DNA from 2 places in the Nocardioides sp. YJ-D4 genome. Region 2 is predicted to be linked to the other one. Evidence: riboswitches for the same ligand, from Rfam matches in the RefSeq annotation. Region 2 holds a riboswitch; the other holds the start of a gene.

Region 1 (7,550 bases), 440 kb from region 2:
ACGCGCTCGGGGGTCAGCACGATGCGTACGGACGCCTCGGGGCCCGAGAGCAGGGCTCGGACCTCCGCGAGCTCGTCGTGGAGCCGCACCAGGGCGTCGAAGACCGAGTCGCCGGGCATCGGCACACCGGCGGCCTTGGTCAGCACCGGCTTGAGCGCCTTCACCATCTTGCGCTGCACCGGGAGGATGCGCTCGAGATACCAGCCCAGGGCCTCGGGAAGGGCGAGCAGCCGCAGCGTCTCGGCGGTCGGGGCGCAGTCGACCACGATCGTGTCCCACTCCCCCGAGACCGCCATCCGGCGCAGCTCCAGGAGCGCGAAGACCTCCTCGGCCCCCGGGATGATGGTCAGCTCCTCGGCGGCGATCCGGTCCACCCCGATCGTGTCCAGGACGCTCAGCAGGTAGCCCTGCACCTCCGCCCACGACTCCTCGAAGCGGCGCTGGGCGTCGACGTGCTGGACGTAGAGGTGCTCGGTGACCTGGACCGGCTCCGAACCCAACGCGCCCTCACTGTGCCCAGGGAGGGCGAACGCGTCGCCCAGGGAGTGGGCGGCATCGGTCGAGAGGACCAGGGTGCGCAGGCCGCGGGCTGCGGACATCGCCGCGGTGCCGGCCGAGACGGTGGACTTGCCGACGCCGCCCTTGCCGGTGAAGAGGAGGATTCTCACGAAGGCATGCCCTGCTTCTCGACTCTCTGCTTGAGGCCTCGCAGCGCGGTGTCGATCAGGACCTTCTCGCCCTTGCGCTTGAGCATGCCGATCAGCGGGATGCTCAGGTCGAGCGCGAGCCGGTAGGTGACCTCGGTGCGACCGCCGAGGTCGCGCAGCACGTAGGCGCCGTCCATCGACCGCAGCAGGTTGCCCTTGACCAGCGACCAAGTCACCTGGCGGTCGTCGTCCCAGTCGTACGCCAGGGTGTATTCGTCCTTGATCGGCGCGACATCCAGCACGAACCGGACCTGCTCGGCCCGCCCGTCGACCCCGGTCTCGAGGACGCTGACCTCCTGCATGCCCTTGGCCCAGGCCGGATAGGACTTGAAGTCCGCGATCACCGCCATCACTGCCGAGGGCGCGGCCTCGATCACGATCGTCGAGGTGGTCTGATCGGCCATCGGTGGTGTCCTCACTCCCTGACTTGCTAGGTGCCATGGAGCGTACCGGATAGCATCCCGGTGAAATGGTCGGGCTGTGACGGGGGTAACCTCCGGTTCGTACCCACCTACCATCAGTATGCGGAGGCCCTAGTGCGCGAGTTCTCCACGCCCGCGACGTACGTTGTTCCCCCCACCGGCAGTCTGAGCGACGACGTCGTGCGTAACGCCGCCGAGGCACCCGATGCCGCCGTCCTCAGCCGGCCAGGCGCCGACGGCTCCTGGGTCGACGTGACGTCGTCCGAGTTCCTCGCTGAGGTCTCGGCGGTCGCCAAGGGACTGATCGCGGCTGGTGTAGGCGCTGGGGACCGGGTCGCGCTGCTCTCGAAGACGCGCTACGAGTGGACGCTGATCGACTACGCGATCTGGTTCGCCGGCGCGACGACGGTGCCGATCTACGAGACCTCCTCCGCCGAGCAGATCGCATGGATCCTCCAGGACTCCGCCGCCGTGGCGATCGTCGCCGAGGACGCCGGCCACATGAGCCGGATCAGCGAGGTCCGCGCGGGCTGCGCCGCGCTCAACAGCGTGTGGTCGATCAACGACAACGCCGTCGACCTGCTGGTCAAGCTCGGCGCGGACATCACCGACGAGCAGCTCGAGGCCCGCCGCAGCGCGGTCACCCCCGACGACGCCGCGACGCTGATCTACACCTCCGGCACCACCGGGCGCCCGAAGGGCTGCGTGCTGACCCACGGCAACTTCATGTTCGAGCTCGGCGTCGTCGTCGACTCGCTCGACGGCCTGTTCAACATCGAGGGCCGCAGCACGCTGCTGTTCCTGCCGCTCGCGCACGTCTTCGCACGGATCATCCAGATCGGCTGCATCACCTCCCGCACCCGTCTGGGCCACACACCCGACATCAAGAACCTCGTCGCCGACCTCGGCACCTTCCAGCCGACCTTCGTGCTGGCCGTGCCGCGGGTCTTCGAGAAGGTCTACAACACCGCCTCGCAGAAGGCCGTGGCCGACGGCAAGGGCCGCATCTTCGACATGGCCACCGAGGTCGCCATCGAATACTCCCGGGCCACCGAGACCGGCAAGGCGCCGTTCCTGCTCGCCGCCAAGCACAAGCTGTTCTCCAAGCTCGTCTACGGCAAGCTGCTCGCCGCGCTCGGGGGCAACTGCTCCTACGCGATCTCCGGCGGAGCGCCGCTCGGCGACCGCCTGGGCCACTTCTACCGCGGCATCGGCGTCACCGTCCTGGAGGGCTACGGCCTCACCGAGACGACCGGCGCGCTCACCGTCAACCTGCCCGAGGCGTTCAAGATCGGCACCGTCGGCCGGCCGATTCCCGGCACCTCGGTGCGTGTCGCCGATGACGGCGAGCTGCTCTTCAAGGGCGGCCAGGTGCTGAAGGAGTACTGGCAGAACCCGGCCGCCACCTCGGATGCGAAGACCGAGGACGGCTGGTTCCACTCCGGCGACCTCGGCGAGGTCGACGACGAGGGCTTCGTCAAGATCACCGGCCGCAAGAAGGAGATCCTGGTCACCGCCGGCGGCAAGAACGTCGCCCCGGCCGTCCTCGAGGACCGCCTGCGCGCCCACGTGCTCGTCGACCAGTGCATCGTCGTCGGCGACGGCCAGCCGTTCATCGGCGCGATCGTCACCATCGACCCCGAGGCGCTGCCAACCTGGGCCGAGGCCAACGGCAAGTCCGGCGACATCGAGGACCTCGTCGAGGACGAGGACCTGCGTGCCGCCATCCAGAGCGCCGTCGACGACGCCAACAAGGCGGTCTCCAAGGCCGAGTCGATCCGCAAGTTCGTGATCATCCCCGAATCCTGGACCGAGGAGGGTGGCCAGCTCACCCCCAGCCTCAAGCTCAAGCGCAACGTCGTCATGCGCGAGTTCAGTCACGAGGTCGAGGCGCTGTACGCAAAGTAGTTGCTCGTGCCGCCGAGTCGGCGCATCTTGACGCCTTGGAGCGAAGCGAAGCGAGCGAGGCGTCAAGATGCGCCGACTCGGCCTATTTCAGTCGAGAACCCGATGAGCAATAGCGATCCGCTGCAGCGTCGTCGGGTGGGAGCCGAACCACCACTGCGACCAGGCCTGCGGTGACGGGTCGGAGAGCGAGCGGGCACCGAGGTCGTGCTGCAGCCGGGTGAACGACTCCAGGTCGCCGGTGGCATGGAGCGCCTCGACGTCGGCGCGGGCCTCGACGTGTCGGCTGAGGCCGTTCTGGATCGGCATCGCCAGCACGCTCGCGAGCGCGAAGACGGCCATCAGCATCGGGACCGCTTCGGGAGTGGCGTACTCGTCCTGGCGCCGGTAGGACAGCAGCAGGCCGAGCAGACCGACGCCGGCGACCGCACCGGCGGCGCCGATGACCGTGCCGACCAGGACGTCGTCGTGCTTGGCGTGGGCGAGCTCGTGGGCGACGACGGAGAGGACCGCCCCGCGCGCGGCGGCGCCCCGCTGCGAGTCGACGAGGTTGTCGTAGAGGACGACGCGGCGGGTGGAGCCGAAGCCGGTGACGTACGCATTGAGGGAGGTCGTACGCCGAGAGGCGTCGACCACCAGGACGTCGTCGAGCTCGACGCCCTCACGTTCGGCGATCGCCATCACCTCGGTCCGGAACTGGCCGCGCGGCAGCGACTCGAAGTCGTTGAACAGCGGCTCGATGACGACCGGATAGATGAACGAGCCGACCACCACCAGGGCAGCGACCAGGGCGGCGGCGACCGCCGGCCACCAACGCCGGCCGAGGCGGATGCAGGCGAAGAGGGCGAGCAGCGCCACGGAGGTGGTCACGATGCCGACGACCTGGTTCAGCAGCGAGTCGCCCAGCCAGGGTCCCCACGCCTGCCGGGAGAGTCCGTGGCGCATCTGCAGCCGGTGGATGGCCACCCCGAACGGCAGCGTCGCGATCCAGCCGAGGAGCGTGACCACGGCGACGGCGAGCACCACCCGGAGCAGCCATGGTCCGGGCAGCCGCGCCACCAGGCGCCGGCCGAGCGAGGTGAACCCGAGCACGCAGGCGACGACCAGAGAGACGAGGAGCGACGCCCGGCTGATCCAGCGGGCGGTGCCGGAGTAGGCCAGCATCCGCTCGAGTTCCTCGGGCGTGAACACGTCACGCTCGTCGGGCAGGTCGAGCGCGCCGCCCGGGTAGGGATGCCACGGAATCAGCGCCCAGGCGAGCACCACGAACGCCACCGCCCCGAGGACGAGAACCACCCACGACGTACGTCGCGTTGCACTCACTTCCGCCCGACTCATCGAGCCGAGTGTGACAGATGGGTCCGCCAGCGGGCGGTCAGCTCCTCTTCTCCGAAGCCGAAGCCGGCCTGCAGCGCCTTCTCCAGGCCGATGCCGCGACCGGTCTCCTCGTAGAGGTCGACCAGGGCCTGCTCGCCGCCGGCCTCGGCGAGGACCTCGCAGGCGAGCCAGGCGGCTTCGTACTCGGCGCCGAAGTGCTCCGAGCGGGTGTTGAACTCGGCCTTGCCCGGGAGGTGGTCGGGGGCGCCGTTCTCGCGGACCTGGGCGAGGATCTGGCCGGCGGTCTTGGACAGCGGCAGCTTGGTGTCGCGGAGCGCGACGTAGTCGGCGAAGCCCTCGACCAGCCACATCGGCCGACGGGTGTTGGTCGCGGCGTCGGTGGCCGCATGGGTGGCCTCATGGGTGATGACGATCTGGGCGCCGGGGGCGTCGAGGTCACCGATGACGCCCTGGTTGACCCACACGTGCAGCGGCGTCCCGGCCTTCGTGGAGCCGTCGACGGTCGCGGTCACCGCCGCGACGGCGGCGTAGGTCCCGGGCTGCGCGCCGAGCGCGGAGTCGAGGCCGTTCGCGGGCACCTCGAGGACCAGGCGCGGGTTCTTCCAGGGGATCACCTTGCGGACCCCGGCGACAGCGGTGCTGGCCAGCTCGGCGTAGCGGTCGGCTACGTCGGCCGAGGCCTGGGCGATGACGAGGGTGGAGCCGGTGCGGCGCACCTCGACCGGGCCGCTGAGCCACAGCGGCACGCGGGTGCCCTGGGCCGCCGAGAAACCGGTGATCGCGCCCTCGGCGTCGAAGCCGACCTTCAGCTCCTCGGTCAATACCGGGTCACCGGGGCTGCGCCACGACATCTCGACGTCGGCCGTCCAGGAGCCGTCGGGCTCCACGTTGCCCGACTCGGCGACGTACCTCGCGGTGACGTCCCCGAGGCCGATGGCACGGGCGTTGCGTACCGCCACCGAGGCGGCGTCCTCTCCCTCGGGCTCCGCCCCGTCGCGTACGCCGTCGACCAGGGCATCCAGCGAGGCCCGGGCACCCTCGGTGTCGGCGCGCACGTCCGGCGCGCTGCTCGGGGTCGGGGCGACGTACTCGCCCCCGCCGGTGAGCCGCCAGCCGACGAACCCGGCGAGCAGCATCACCAGCACCAGCGCGGCCCCGATCAGGGCCGGGCGAGAAAGAAGAGAGCCGACCGTTCGCACCTGCGAACGATCGGCCTCTTCGGGGTGCTGGGTCAAACTCAACCCGGGCGGACAGCGCCCGTGTAGGGCATCTCGTCCATCGGGGAGACCTTCACACCGGTGCTCGGGTTGGACGCGTGCACGATCATGCCGTTGCCGATGTAGATGCCGACGTGGCTGATCGGGCTGTAGTAGAAGACCAGGTCACCGGGGGCGAGCTGGTCGCGCGAGACCTGGGGTCCGCTGCTGTACTGCGCCGAGGAGGAGTGCGGGAGCGAGACGCCGGCCTGGCCCCAGGCACCCATGGTGAGGCCGGAGCAGTCCCACGACTCGGTGCCGGTGGCGCCGTAGACGTAGGCGTCGCCGACCTGGGCGAGGGCGTAGTCGACGGCCACCTTGGCGCGACCCGAGGGCGGCGGCAGGTTGGAGGGGATGCTGGTGTCGGTGGACTGGAACTCCTCCAGCTCATCGGCCTCCAGCTCGTCGAGCTCGGCCTGGGCCGCCTCGTACTTCTTGTCGATCTCGCTCTTCTTCTGCTGCATGGTCGTCTTGATCTTGGCCATCTGGGACTTGGCGTCCTCGGTGGCCTCGCGACGAACCTGAAGGGCCTCCGCCTCGGTGTTGTACCGAGCGAGGAGGTCGGCCTGCAGCGCGTTGTAGGACGAGACGGTGGAGAGACCGGCGAGGAACTCCTGCGGGTCCTCGGAGGTGATCACCTGGCCGACGGCAGAGACGTCGGAGCCCTCGAACTGCCGCAGCACGGAGTCACGGAGCTCGGCGCGGATCTTGTCGAGCTCCTTGCTCTGACGCTTCTCGTCGGAGTTGAGGTCCTCGAGCTGGTCCTTGAGGTCCTGCAGCCGCAGCTTGGCGTTGCTGTAGTCCTCGTTGGCCGCCTCGGCCTGGGTGTAGAGCTTGTCGACCTTCTTGCGAACGTCGTCGATGTCAGGGTCTGCCTGGGCGGGGGTCGCTGCGGGAATGATCCCGGCGACTCCGATGGCGGCGATGCCGGCTGCTCCGGCAATGAGTCGCTTCCGGTCGCGTGTCACGAGCGGACGGTCTCCTTGTGTGTAGTCGTTGACGCCTACCGGGTGAGCTGACGGGTTCAGGCACGACCTGCCTTACCACCGCTCCTCGATCTGGTCTCCCAGATCGCCCTTGCGGCGGATGCACCCCAGGTGATCGCACTCCGTGTTCGCGGCGTACGACCGGTGTGGTTCCCCGGCTCCTGGCCCGCCCCGAAGCGGGCCTGGACTAAGCGCGACACTCGCGTGGGCCGGTTGACCCACTTCCACGAGCGCCAAGTTCCTGCGCACACTAGCCGACGGCATCCCCCACCTGCCAACCACCCACGCCCAAAAGTTCGGCTACATCCCTTCCACCATGCGCAGCGGCGGGACCATGCCTCCTTCGGCCAGCACGTCGAGCGCCCGGCGCTCGTCGTCCTCGATGGTCAGCTCCGGCGGTGGCCCCAGAAGCACGGTGACCACGCAGTCGTGGCACGCCAAACCGCGCACGAGGCAGGTGTCACAGTCGATTCTCGTCGTCATGTGAGTGACGGTCTCACCGAGCACCGACATTTTTGCTTTCGTCCGGTTGCGTCCGGCGTGTCACCACCATCGCAGCACGGTATTCGAGGCGGCGATCGCGGACCGGGTCCCTACACTTGGCACATGGAGGTCTCCGCGTACGCGACGCTCCCCGACACGGTCCGGGGGCGCATCGTCGCGCTCACGGCCGGGGTGCTTCCCGACGTGGTGCGCCTGCCGCCCGCGCTCAAGCGGATCGCCGACTTCGCGCCCGCCCGGCGGGCCAAGGCCGGCGGCGCGATGATCGCCTCGGTGCTCGAGAGCGACGACGAGGTCCGGGAGAAGGTCGGCAGCCAGCTGCGACCGGCGTACGTCTCCGAGGGCTCCGCCGACGACGTGGTCCTCCCCGAGGATCCGGCCGAGGCGGCCGCGGTCGTCTGGCTCATCCGCCCCGACGGCTGGGAGGTCTCGCTC
Region 2 (7,550 bases):
TGGGCGGGTCGGCAGCGGCATCACCGGCAAGCGGGCCCAGCGGCTCGGGGAGCTGCTGCGCGAGACCAGCCGGAGCCCCTTCGCCGGACCCGACGTCGATCCGGACGGGGGAGTGCCGTCGCTGGACGCTCGGGGCACCCACTGGGTCGAGCCGCTCCTGGTCGTCGAGGTGGAGACCCACGGCACTGCTGTCGCGGCGGCGAGCTACAAGGGCCGGCTGCGACAGCCGAGCTTCATCGGCATCCGCGAGGACATCGAGCCGAAGGATCTGTGATGGTCGAACGAGAAGAGGTACGCGTCGAGGTCGACGGCCGGGTCCTGACCCTGACCAGCCTCAGCAAGGTGCTCTATCCACGCACGGGCATGACGAAGGGCGAGGTGCTCAACTACTACGCCCAGGTCGCGCCGGCGCTCCTGCCGCAGCTCCAGGACCGTGCCGTGACGAGGATCCGCTGGCCGCACGGCGTCGGCGACATGTCCTTCTTCGAGAAGAACGCACCGGCCGGCACGCCCAGCTGGGTCCGTACGGTCATCGTTCCGACAACGGGATCCCGAACCGCCGACCACAGGGAGGGAACACTCACCTTTCCGATCCTCGACAGCCTCGCCGCCCTCACCTGGGCCGCGAACCTCTCCGCGCTGGAGCTGCACGTCCACCAGTGGACGGTCGGCAGCGACGGCACCCCGGCAGGCGCGAACCGGATCGTGATCGACCTCGACCCCGGCGAGCCGGCCGGCCTGCAGGAGTGCTGCGAGGTCGCGCTGCTCGTGCGCGAGGCGCTTGCCGCCCGTGACCTCGCCGCGACGCCCGTGCTCAGCGGGAGCAAGGGCGTGCACCTGTACGCCGCCCTGCCCGAGCCCGTCGAGCCGGACGTCGCCACGGCGCTGGCCAAGGAGATCGCCGAGGACCTCCAGAAGGCGCACCCGAGCAAGGTGACCGCGACGATGACCAAGAGTCGCAGGTCAGGCAAGGTTTTCCTGGACTGGTCGCAGAACTCGGGATCGAAGACGACCATCTGTCCCTACTCGCTGCGGGGCAAGGGGATCCCCACGGTCGCGGCCCCGGTGACCTGGGACGAGGTCGCCGAAGGGGCCGAGGATCCGCTCGGTATCGACCAGCTCGGACCTAACAATGTGATCACGCGCTTATCTGAAAGGGGGGATCTCTTCACAAGCCCTACGGGGCTGTAACTATTGTTCTCTTCATGTCGAACTCCGTGCTTGTCGTAGAAGACCAAGAGGACATCGCTGCTCCCCTGGTGCGCACGCTCCAGCGTGAGGGCTATGACGTCACCTGGGTCGACTCCGGCAAGAAGGCGCTGGAGCTGCTGGCACCTCCGTACGACGCCGAGCTGGTGCTGCTCGACCTGGGCCTTCCGGACATGGACGGGCTCGAGGTCTGCAAGGCCGCTCGAGACAACGGCTACGAGGGCGGGATCATGATCCTCACCGCCCGTGACGCCGAGATCGACCTGGTCGTGGGGCTCGACGCCGGTGCCGACGACTACCTGGCCAAGCCGTTCGCGCTGGCCGTCCTCCAGGCGCGGGTCCGCGCCCTCCTGCGCCGCTCGGGCCCGGTCGAGCCCGGCGCCGACGACGACGCCCTGCGCATCGACGTGGCTGCCCACCGGGTCTACGCCGGCGAGCGCGAGGTGACCCTGACCGGCAAGGAGTTCGCGCTGCTGGCCGTCCTGGCCGCCTCCCGCGACAAGGTCGTCTCCCGCGACCGGCTGATGGCCGAGGTCTGGGACGAGAACTGGTACGGCTCGACCAAGACGCTCGACGTCACCGTCGGACGCCTGCGCCAGAAGCTCGAGGCGGCCGGTGTGCAGGAGAAGGTCGTCGCCGTCCGCGGCGTCGGTTTCCGTCTCGAAGCAGCGGAGTAAACGCAAGTTCGACACGGTGTCATACGCGTGTTCAGTGCGTGAGATGTTTCACAAACGACGGCAAAGCCACGCGTGAACACGCCGTTTGTGCTTCAGATTCGGCCATTCGGGATTGGATCCGTTCCAGATCGCATGTCACCTTGGATGAGCCGTGCAGAACGCACGACCGGCCCCGGTACACGCCGAATCCTGTCCCTCCGGACGCCGGCCCCTACTACTGAACCCCCTTTACCCTCACACTCAGCAGTACGTATGGGACAGGAGCGGGGGACCCAAGTTCCACGCGACTAACTCGGACGGTCGCTTGGGGTGAAGCCATCGCCACGATGGCCGGGCAACCTTCTAGCCCGAACCCGACAGCTCACCTCGCAGGCGTGGGAAGGAACTCACGCATGTCCAAGTCCGTATCTCATCCTGCCCATCGAGGCGCGCCCCGCCCGTTCCGGTCGCCGAACGTCTCGATCGCCCGGACGATCGCAGGATCTCTCAGTGGCCACGGCAAGCTCCTCGGCCGCATCACCCTCGCCAGCGGCATCGCCGCCGGTGCCCTGGTGGCAGTCCCCGCCGCCAACGCCGCGCCGGCCTCCCACGAGACCACCTCCGTCGAGTCGGCCGTCGAGCCGGCCAAGGTGGTGGAGGCTCCGACCCTGGAGGCCTCGGCCACCCCCACGGCGATGCTCACCGACATCAAGCAGCTCGAGAGGGCTGTCGAGGTGCAGGAGCGCAAGGCCGAGGCAGCCCGCAAGGCGGCCGAGGCGAAGCGCAAGGCAGCGATCGCCGCCAAGAAGGCCGCGGAGGCGAAGAAGAAGGCCGAGGCCGAGGCCAAGGCCTTCGCCGCGAGCCAGGAGGGCAAGATCGAGCGCGCGATCAGCGTCGCCTCGGAGCAGATCGGCGACCCGTACGTCTGGGGTGCCACCGGTCCGAGCTCGTTCGACTGTTCCGGCCTGACGCAGTACGCCTTCAGCGCTGCCGGCATCGAGCTCCCCCGGGTCTCGCGCGACCAGGCGGCTGCGCTGCCGACGATCCCGAACGACCAGATCCAGCGCGGCGACCTGATGTTCTGGGGCAGCCCGGTCTACCACGTGGGCATCTTCCTGCGCTGGGAGAATGGTCAGGCGATCATGCTGCACGCCCCCAAGCCGGGCGCGTCCGTTCGTGAAGAGGCTGCCTGGGACGGCTGGTTCGCCGGCTCGACCCACCAGGCCTGAGGCTTCTCGGGACCCATATATCCCCCTGGCGCTCGCCCTCCGGTTCCCCTACCGGAGGGCGAGCGCATATTTGCGGGGTCGGCGAATCGGGCGGCGAACCACCGGTCAAGTAACCTGTAAGACGTGGCAGGCCCCGAATTCGACACCGAGATCAAGCAGCTCCAGGCAACGATGCAGACCATCGGCCAGGTGCTGGACCTGGACGCGATGCGCAAGGAGATCGCCGACCTCGGCGAGCAGGTCGCCGCGCCCGACCTCTGGGACGATCAGGACAACGCCACCCGCGTCACCGGACGTCTCTCCCTGCTACAGGGCGAGCTCAACAAGTTCACCGAGCTCCGCACCCGCATCGAGGACCTCGGCCTGATGGTCGAGATGGCCCAGGAGGAGGGCGACGCCGACTCGCTCGCCGAGTCCGAGGCCGAGCTGGGCCGGGTGAAGAAGGCCGTCGAGAGCCTGGAGATCCGCACCCTGCTCTCGGGGGAGTACGACTCCCGCGAGGCCCTGGTGACGATCCGCTCCGGCGCCGGTGGCGTCGACGCCGCCGACTTCGCCGAGATGCTGATGCGGATGTACGTCCGCTGGGCCGAGCGCAACAAGTACCCGGTCGAGGTCTTCGACACCTCCTACGCCGAGGAGGCCGGGCTGAAGTCCGCCACCTTCGCGATCCACGCCCCCTACGCCTACGGCACCCTCTCCGTCGAGGCCGGCACCCACCGTCTGGTGCGGATCAGCCCCTTCGACAACCAGGGCCGTCGCCAGACCTCCTTCGCCGCGGTCGAGGTCGTGCCCGTGCTGGAGCAGACCGACGAGATCGAGATCGACGAGAACGACATCAAGGTCGACGTCTACCGCTCCTCGGGCCCCGGTGGCCAGTCGGTCAACACCACCGACTCGGCGGTCCGGCTGACCCACATCCCGACCGGCACCGTGGTCTCCTGCCAGAACGAGAAGTCGCAGTTGCAGAACAAGGCCGCCGCGATGATCGTCCTCAAGGCCAAGCTGCTCGCGCTGAAGAAGGCCGAGGAGGAGGCGCAGATCAAGGAGCTCAAGGGCGACGTCGCCGCCTCCTGGGGCGACCAGATGCGCAACTACGTCCTCAACCCCTACCAGATCGTCAAGGACCTGCGTACGACCTACGAGGTCGGCAACCCGCAGGCGGTCTTCGACGGCGACATCGACGGGTTCCTCGAGGCCGGCATCCGGTGGCGCCGCGGCGCCGAGAAGGCCGAACAGAACTGACCTGATGGTTGCGCTGACGCGCACCAGGCTTCCACTCCCAGGCCGAGGCGCGGCGTACGTCTTTGACGCCTACGGCCCTGAGGACGGGGTGCCGATGGTGCTGTTGCACGAGCTCGGTGGCAGTGCGAAACGGTGGCAGGGTGTGGTGCCGCCGTTCGCCGATGCCCACCGGGTGCATGCCTTCGACATGCGTGGACACGGGGACTCGGATTGGGCCTCGGAGTACTCCCACCGGCTCATCGCCGACGACGTCATCGTGGCGATGGACGCGCTCGGGATCTCGGGCGCCGTGGTCGTCGGGCACTCGACCGGCGGCAACGTCGCCCTCCTGGTCGCGATGCACCGGCCCGACCTGGTCTCCCGGCTGATCATCGAGGACGTGGTGCCACCCGCGCCGCGCCAGCGCAGGTCGCCCGGGCGCCCGGCACGGCCGATGCCCCACGACTGGGAGTGCATCGCGTCCCTGCTGGTCGAGGCGACGATGTACGACGCGTGGATGTGGGAGCAGCTCGAGCTGCTGCCCATGCCGACCCTGCTCGTGGCCGGTGGCGGCAACAGCCACATCCCGCAGTCGGATCTGGAGAAGGTCGCCCAGCGGATCCCGCAGGCCGACCTCGTCCACTTCGACGTCGGTCACTTCGTGCACCGCAATCAGCCCGCCGAGTTCGCCGACACCGTCCTGGCCTGGCTCGCGTCGCGGTCCTGAATCCGACCCGTACTGCGTCGCGGGTGGGATCCCCATCCCTAAGGACCCCACCCGCTCTCGCCAGCCGGCTCTGCTCTGACTCAGTGCCCGCGGCGGCGCGCGCCGCCCGGTGAGGTGCCTACCCGGCCCGAGCGACTAAGTCGATTAAAGCACTCGACTTTGGGTCGGCGCAAACGACGCGCCGGGACCGGGCCTCGATCGAGAACCTCAGGCGTCGGCGGCGGCCGCGGTGAGGGTCACCAGGCACCAGCGGGAGGCGCGCTTCTGGACCGTCGCGGGCGCCTCGCCGGCCTTGCCGGTGAGCTCGCAGGAGAGCCAGGCGTCGCCGAAGAGGCCGCGGTGGACCACCTTCGTCTGCTTCTTCGCGTCGGTGCAGGTGAGGGCGACCGACGGCTTCCCGTACGCAGGGGTCGACGCGGCCTTGCAGCCCTTGGGCACGCTCTTGGTCATCTGCGTGGCCCAGTCCAGGGTGACCGGCGGCGCGAAGACCCAGGCCCGCGCCGAGGTGGCCGAGTCCTCCGGCCCGGTCCAGATGCAGCCGTACTCCTGCGCGACATCGTTGACCTGGCCCGAGATGGCGGTCTGGTCGCCGTCGCCGTAGGCCTTCTTCTCGGCGGCGGCGCCGCCGAGCGCCTCGGTCGCGTCCTCGGTCGGGACGCGGTCGCAGAACGCGCCGCGGCGTACGTGCATCGTGGTGGTGTCCGTGGTGCTCAGGTCGCCCTTCACCTCGGGGACCTCGGGCTCGTCGTCTTTCAGGGTGAGTACGCCGACCCCGACCGCGATCGCGGTGAGGACTACGGCACCGATGAGGATCCGGACTGCAGAGCGCACGCCGTCAGAGTACAGGGGCAGGTATGTCCGAGCCGAAGTGCTGAGCCCACCACCGTTGCACTACCCTCGGTGCGGTGATCCGCTTCGAGAAGGTCAGCAAGGCCTACCCAGGGCAGGCGCGCCCCGCCCTCAACAGCCTTTCGATCGACATCCAGAAGGGGGAGTTCGTCTTCCTCGTGGGCCAATCCGGCTCGGGGAAGTCGACGGCGCTCAAGCTGATGCTGCGCGAGCAGCGCCCGACCACCGGTCGGGTCTACGTCGCCGGCAAGGAGATCAATCGGCTCGCCGGCTGGAAGGTGCCGCGGCTGCGCCGCCAGGTCGGCACGATCTTCCAGGACTTCCGCCTCCTGGCCAACAAGAACGTCGCCGAGAACGTCGCCTTCGCGATGCAGGTGACCGGTCACTCCAACCGCGAGATCCGGGAGCGCGTCCCGGAGACGCTCGAGCTGGTCGGCCTCGACGGCAAGGGCGACCGGATGCCCGACGAGCTCTCCGGTGGTGAGCAGCAGCGCGTGGCCGTCGCCCGCGCGTTCATCAACCGGCCGATGATCCTGATCGCCGATGAACCGACCGGAAACCTCGACCCCGGCAACACCGTCGGCATCATGCGCCTGCTCGACCGCATCAACCGGTCCGGCACCACGATCGTGATGGCGACCCACGACGTCCAGATGGTCGACCAGATGCGCAAGCGCGTCATCGAGCTCGAGCACGGCCACCTCGTACGCGACCAGGTCCAGGGCGGCTACGGTGCCCAGTTCTGAGGCGCCAGCTCTGAGGCTTCAGCTCTGAGCTGACCCTCGTTCTCGACCAGGTCCCACAACCCAGAAAAGGTTCCTCGACCCGCCATGCAGCTGCGCTATGTATTCACCGAGCTCCGCCAGGGGCTACGCCGCAACCTGTCGATGCACGTCGCGGTGGCCCTGACGCTGCTCGTCTCGCTCACCCTCGCCGGCGTCGGCCTGCTGCTGCGTGAGCAGGCCCAGCTGACCGAGGAGGTCTGGGGCGACGAGCTGCAGATCACGTTCTACATGTGCAACGGCGCCAACGACCGCAACCCGCAGTGCGCGGGTGCCGTCGACGACAGCCAGAAGAAGGTCATCACCGACGCCCTCGAGGACAACAGGTACGTCGACAAGATCGAGGAGGAGAGCCAGGAGCAGGCCTACGAGCGGCTGCAGGCTCTCGACGTCGAAGGCGTCAGCGGTCCCGACCCGGTGGTCAAGTCCAGCGACATGTGGGAGTCCTACTGGGTCACGATGACCGACCCGCACCACTCCGCCGAGATCATCGAGGCAGTCGCCGGCCTGGACGGCATCGACCACGTCGGTGACGTCCACGAGGTCACCGGGCCCATCCTCGCCGCCGTCGACGGGCTGCAGAGCGCGGCGCTGGTCGGCGCGATCGTGCTGGTCATCGCGGCGCTGCTGCTGGTCGCCAACACCATCCGGCTGGCGGCCTTCGCCCGCCGTCGTGAGATCGGGATCATGCGACTGGTCGGTGCCTCGACCCTCTACATCGCGCTGCCGTTCCTCCTGGAGTCGCTCGTGGTGGCCCTGGTCGGGATCGGACTGTCCGGGATCGCGCTGGCCGCGGTGATGTACTTCGGCGTCGAGCAGCGGCTCTCGTCCACCGCGGTGACCCAGTGGGTCGGCTGGGAGGAGTTCTTCAGCTCCT

What was found. A riboswitch is a leader RNA that binds a small molecule or an ion and turns the genes downstream of it on or off. The one in region 2 is predicted to bind cyclic di-AMP.
Region 1: linked by a shared signal. The riboswitch ahead of ACW14X_RS04725 (C40 family peptidase) and the one ahead of ACW14X_RS06795 (C40 family peptidase) in region 2 are both predicted to bind cyclic di-AMP.

What each region holds. Positions count from the first base shown of each region.
Region 1 is NZ_CM132932.1:973,246-980,795, forward strand. It holds gene ACW14X_RS04700 (ArsA family ATPase) at 1-668, opposite strand, end outside; gene ACW14X_RS04705 (SRPBCC family protein) at 665-1,111, opposite strand; gene ACW14X_RS04710 (AMP-dependent synthetase/ligase) at 1,244-3,037, shown strand; gene ACW14X_RS04715 (M48 family metallopeptidase) at 3,125-4,372, opposite strand; gene ACW14X_RS04720 (hypothetical protein) at 4,369-5,571, opposite strand; gene ACW14X_RS04725 (C40 family peptidase) at 5,610-6,596, opposite strand; cyclic di-AMP (ydaO/yuaA leader) riboswitch at 6,614-6,818, opposite strand; gene ACW14X_RS04730 (hypothetical protein) at 6,915-7,097, opposite strand; gene ACW14X_RS04735 (NYN domain-containing protein) at 7,221-7,550, shown strand, end outside.
Region 2 is NZ_CM132932.1:1,410,247-1,417,796, reverse strand. It holds gene ACW14X_RS06810 (ATP-dependent DNA ligase) at 1-274, shown strand, start outside; gene ligD (non-homologous end-joining DNA ligase) at 274-1,191, shown strand; gene ACW14X_RS06800 (response regulator transcription factor) at 1,206-1,886, shown strand; cyclic di-AMP (ydaO/yuaA leader) riboswitch at 2,114-2,276, shown strand; gene ACW14X_RS06795 (C40 family peptidase) at 2,279-3,094, shown strand; gene prfB (peptide chain release factor 2) at 3,218-4,336, shown strand; gene ACW14X_RS06785 (alpha/beta fold hydrolase) at 4,341-5,042, shown strand; gene ACW14X_RS06780 (hypothetical protein) at 5,250-5,873, opposite strand; gene ftsE (cell division ATP-binding protein FtsE) at 5,948-6,637, shown strand; gene ftsX (permease-like cell division protein FtsX) at 6,722-7,550, shown strand, end outside.